DNA from 2 places in the Dyella soli genome. Region 1 is predicted to be linked to the other one. Evidence: predicted binding sites of a transcription regulator. Region 1 holds the regulator's gene; the other holds the start of a gene.
What was found. Region 1 encodes FliA, which starts transcription of late flagellar genes. Its sites were predicted from a motif close to TAAAGTTTNNCNNNCNNNGGCCGATAA; they were not measured.
Positions count from the first base shown of each region.

Region 2: a site for FliA is predicted at 795-821, ahead of ACXU4B_RS06765 (HDOD domain-containing protein). Genes of this name have one in related genera too.

Region 1 is NZ_JBTFFU010000002.1:783,197-785,396, forward strand. Features, by position in the region: gene ACXU4B_RS13910 (MinD/ParA family ATP-binding protein) at 1-742, shown strand, start outside; gene ACXU4B_RS13915 (RNA polymerase sigma factor FliA) at 746-1,480, shown strand; gene cheY (chemotaxis response regulator CheY) at 1,547-1,954, shown strand; gene ACXU4B_RS13925 (protein phosphatase CheZ) at 1,951-2,200, shown strand, end outside.
Region 2 is NZ_JBTFFU010000001.1:1,469,999-1,472,198, reverse strand. Features, by position in the region: gene ACXU4B_RS06765 (HDOD domain-containing protein) at 1-750, opposite strand, end outside; gene ACXU4B_RS06760 (TIGR03862 family flavoprotein) at 852-2,114, opposite strand; gene ACXU4B_RS06755 (YaeQ family protein) at 2,125-2,200, opposite strand, start outside.

The DNA.
Region 1 (2,200 bases):
CGGCATGTCGCTGGCGATGGCCGGGCACGAAGTGATCCTGCTCGACGCCGACATGGGCCTGGCCAATATCGACGTGCTGCTCGGGCTCACCCCAACGCGCCACATCGGCCACCTGCTCGACGGCAGTTGCAGCATCGAGGACCTGCTGCTCACCGGTCCCCACGGCCTGAAGGTGGTGCCGGCCGGCTCCGGCACGCGCCGCCTCGCCCAGCTGAGCAACGGGGAGCATGCGGCGGTGATCCGCGCCTTCGACGACCTGGTGGTGACGCCGGACTACCTGCTGGTGGATACCGCCGCCGGCCTGTCCGACAACGTGGCGATGTTCGCCGCGGCCGCCGACGACGTGGTGATGGTGGTCTGCGACGAGCCGGCTTCGCTCACCGACGCCTACGCCATGCTCAAGGTGCTCAGCCGCGACTTCGGCGTGCGGCGCTTCCGCATGGTGGCCAACATGGTGCGCAACGCCGGCGAGGCCCGCCAGCTGCACCAGAAGCTGGCGCGGGTCAGCGACCGCTTCCTCGACGTGGCGCTGGAGTTCATGGGCATGGTGCCGCACGACGAGCGCCTCCGGCAGGCGATCAAGCGGCAGAGCGCGGTCGTGGACCTGTGGCCCTCGAGTCGTTCGGGTCAGGCATTCAAGCAATTGGCAGGTGCGGTCGATACATGGGGTGAACCCGAGCGACTGGGGCTGGACCGCATTGCCTTCTTCAGCAGGCAGGCCGCAGCGGCTACAGGGTGGTGAGAGATGAGCGTGGCTTCCGAATATCTCCAACTGCAAAGACAAAGCGCCGACGAGCTGGTTCGCCAGCACGCGCCGCTGGTGCGACGGATCGCCTATCACCTGATGGGCCGCTTGCCGCCCAGCGTCGACGTCAGCGACCTGATCCAGGCCGGCATGATCGGCCTGCTGGAGGCTGCGCGTAATTTCGCCACCGGGCGCAACGCCAGCTTCGAGACGTTTGCCGGCATCCGCATCCGCGGCGCCATGCTCGACGAACTGCGGCGCACCGACTGGACCCCGCGTTCGGTGCACCGCAAGGTGCGCGAGATGGCCGAGGTGGTGCGGCAGATCGAGATCGAAACCGGCGCCGATGCCGAGGACGCCGAGGTGATGCGGCGACTGGGCATGGGCGCCGAGGAGTACCACCAGGTGCTGGCCGACGCGGCTAGCGCGCGCTTGCTGAGCCTGTCCGTGCCGGACGACTCGGACAGTGGCGCCGCGTTCGACGTCGCCGATGCCGACAGCCTCGGCCCGCAGGACAGCGTCGAGCATGACGGCATGCGCGAGGCGCTGGTCGATGCCATCGGCAGCCTGCCCGAACGCGAGCAACTGGTGATGTCGCTGTATTACGAAGAGGAACTGAACCTCAAAGAGATCGGCGCCGTGCTCGGTGTCACCGAGTCGCGGGTCTGCCAGATCCACGGCCAGGCCATCGTCCGGTTGCGCGCACGCATGACCGGCTGGCGCGAACACGCGTGAGCAACACCCCCGACATTTCCTGAGGCTTGGCGCACCGGACCGCACGGTGCAAGCGGAGAACGTGGTTTGGACAAGAATATGAAGATCCTGGTGGTGGACGACTTTTCCACCATGCGGCGCATCGTTCGCAACCTGCTGGTGGAGCTGGGTTTCAGCAACCCGCTGATCCAGGAGGCCGACGATGGCGAAAACGCGCTCACCATGCTGCGCGCCAACGCCTTCGACCTGGTCGTCACCGACTGGAACATGCCCAACATGACCGGCATCGACCTGCTGCGCGCGATCCGCGCCGAGCCTTCGCTGAAGGGCATGCCGGTGCTGATGGTCACCGCCGAGAACAACCGCGACCAGATCATCGCCGCCGCGCAGGCGGGCGTGAACGGCTACATCGTCAAGCCGTTCACCGCCGTCACGCTGCAGGAAAAACTTGCCAAGATCTTTGAGCGGCTTGCCGCCAGCGGAGCCGCAGCATGAATGCACAAGTATCCCTGATGGCCGGCGAAACCTTGCCGCCGGAACTGCACGACCTGCTCAACAGCACCGACGGCGCGGCGTTCGAACAGGCCCTGGACGTGCTGGTGCGCCAGCGCGAGCAGCGCGTGTTCCGGGCGCTGGGCGTGCTGGCGCGCGACCTGCACGATGCCGTGCGCCGCCTTGGCGGCGACCTCGCCCAGGAAGGCGTGCCGGGCAGCGTCGCCGACGCGCGCCAGCACCTGCAGG
Region 2 (2,200 bases), on a different contig from region 1:
CCTGGCGCATCCAGCGATGAAGGCTGGCGAGCAGGCCGCCAGGCTGCCGCTCGCTTCCCGATCAAGCAGGCGTGCCACGGCGCCGACCCCGCTGTAACCGACCAGGCCCGCCAGATAGGCCTCGAACGGATCGCACTGGCCCTTGCTGAGAAAAACGGCGGCATGTGCGCAGCGCTCGGCGTGTTCCCATAGCCGCTGCCCCACGATCTGCCCCCGGGCGCCTGCGCTGGCCACCAGGATCGGTTTCATCACGTAGACCGACACCACATGGCGCAGGCCGATCTGGCCGAGCAGCACCACGGCGTGCTGCAGGCTGCCGACCGGATGGGCGGTGCGGTAGGTCACGCTGCCGGTGACGCGCATCACCTCGCCGACCAGCACCGGATCACGGCGGATCAGGTTGGCCAGTTGCGCGCCGTTGAGGTTGTCGCTCTTCATCGCACGCATCAGCTGCGGCAGCACGGACGGCATGCGCGGCAGGCTGCGCACGTCGAAGCGGCCGCTGTCGCACAGCTCGCGCAGGCGCTGCAGCACGGCCTGTTCGTGGGCCAGGTTCGCCTCGTCGCTGGTGCTCGCTGGCAGGTTCAGGATGAAGCGATGAAAGCGCTCCTCGATCTCGTCGCCCGACACGCTGCCGTGCGCGGCGGGAACGGGCGCGGGCGCGCCGGGCTTGCCCGACGCAGGCTCGCGCGGCGCCTGTGGTACAGGCGTGCGTTCGCGTGCGAAGAACCGCCACCAGTTGCCCGTCATCGTGCTTCCCGCTCCCACGTCAGTCCCGCCTTCGCTCCGCTTCTGTATCGGCGGGTGGCGGAAAAGATGTAGCGCGGTCCGGCGATCCTGCGACGCGAGCCTCAGCCCGCAGGCTGCGCCTGCAAGTGCTTGATCCGGCTGGCGGCGGCCAGGCCCGCGCGACGTCCGCTGGCGAAGCAGGCGGTGAACAGGTAGCCGCCGGTCGGTGCTTCCCAGTCGAGCATCTCGCCGGCGCAGAACGTACCGGGCACGGCCGTGAGCATCATCTGCTGGTCCAGCGCTTCCAGGCGCACGCCGCCGGCGCTGCTGATGGCCTCTTCGATCGGGCGCGCCTTTTCCAGCCGCAGCGGCAGGCGCTTGATGGTGCGCGCGAGGGTGTCAGTGTCGTGGAACTGCTCGCGGGTGAGCACTTCGTGCAGCAAGGCCGCCTTCACGCCGGTCAGGCCGGTCTGCCGGCGCAGGTGGTCGCTCATCGAATGGCTGCCGCGGGGTCGCGCCAGATCGCGGCACAGGCGCTCCAGCGTGCGGTCGGGAGCGAGGTCGAGCGCGAGCCTGGCTTCGCCGTGCGCGGCGATGGCGTCGCGCAGCGGGCCGGAGAACGCGTAGATCAGACTGCCTTCGATGCCGGTGGCGGTGATCACGCACTCGCCCTGGCGCGCATGCTCGGTGCCGGCGGCATCGCGAAAATGGATCGACACGGGCTTGAGCGGCGCCCCGGCGTGGCGGCCGGCGATGTGCTCGCTCCAGCCGATGTCGAAGCCGCAGTTGGCCGGCACCAGCGGCGTCATGGCCACGCCACGCGCGGCCAGCCAGGTTTGCCAGGCGCCATCGGAACCCAGTTGTGGCCAGCTGCCGCCACCCAGCGCCAGCACCACGGCGTCGGCCCGGATGGCGAGCTCGCCCGCGGGCGTGGCCATGCGCAGCGAGCCGTCGTCGTTCCAGCCCGTCCAGCGGTGATGCACATGGAAGCGCACGCCACTCTCGCGCAGGCGATGGACCCAGCCGCGCAACAGCGGGGCGGCCTTCAGATCATGCGGGAAGACCCGGCCCGAGGTGCCCACGAACGTCTCCACGCCGAGGCCGCGGGCCCAGGCGCGCACCGCGTCGGCATCGAAATCGTCAAGCCACTGGCCGACTTCCGGCGCGCGTGCGCCGTAGCGCTGCACGAAATCGGCCCTGGCTTCGCCGTGGGTGAGGTTCATGCCGCCTTTGCCGGCGATGAGGAACTTGCGCCCGACCGAGCCCTTCGCCTCGTAGAGATCCACCTCCACACCGGCGTTGCGCGCGACTTCCGCCGCCATCAGTCCGGCGGGACCTCCGCCGATGATGACCAGGCCGGGGTGGTTGGACGACGCCGAAGGCATGCGCGGGCCGTCAGTTCGCCTGGGCGGCGGTCATGCGGCGCTGCGGCTCGACCGACACGCTGGTGGTCTCGCTCATCACCTGCAAC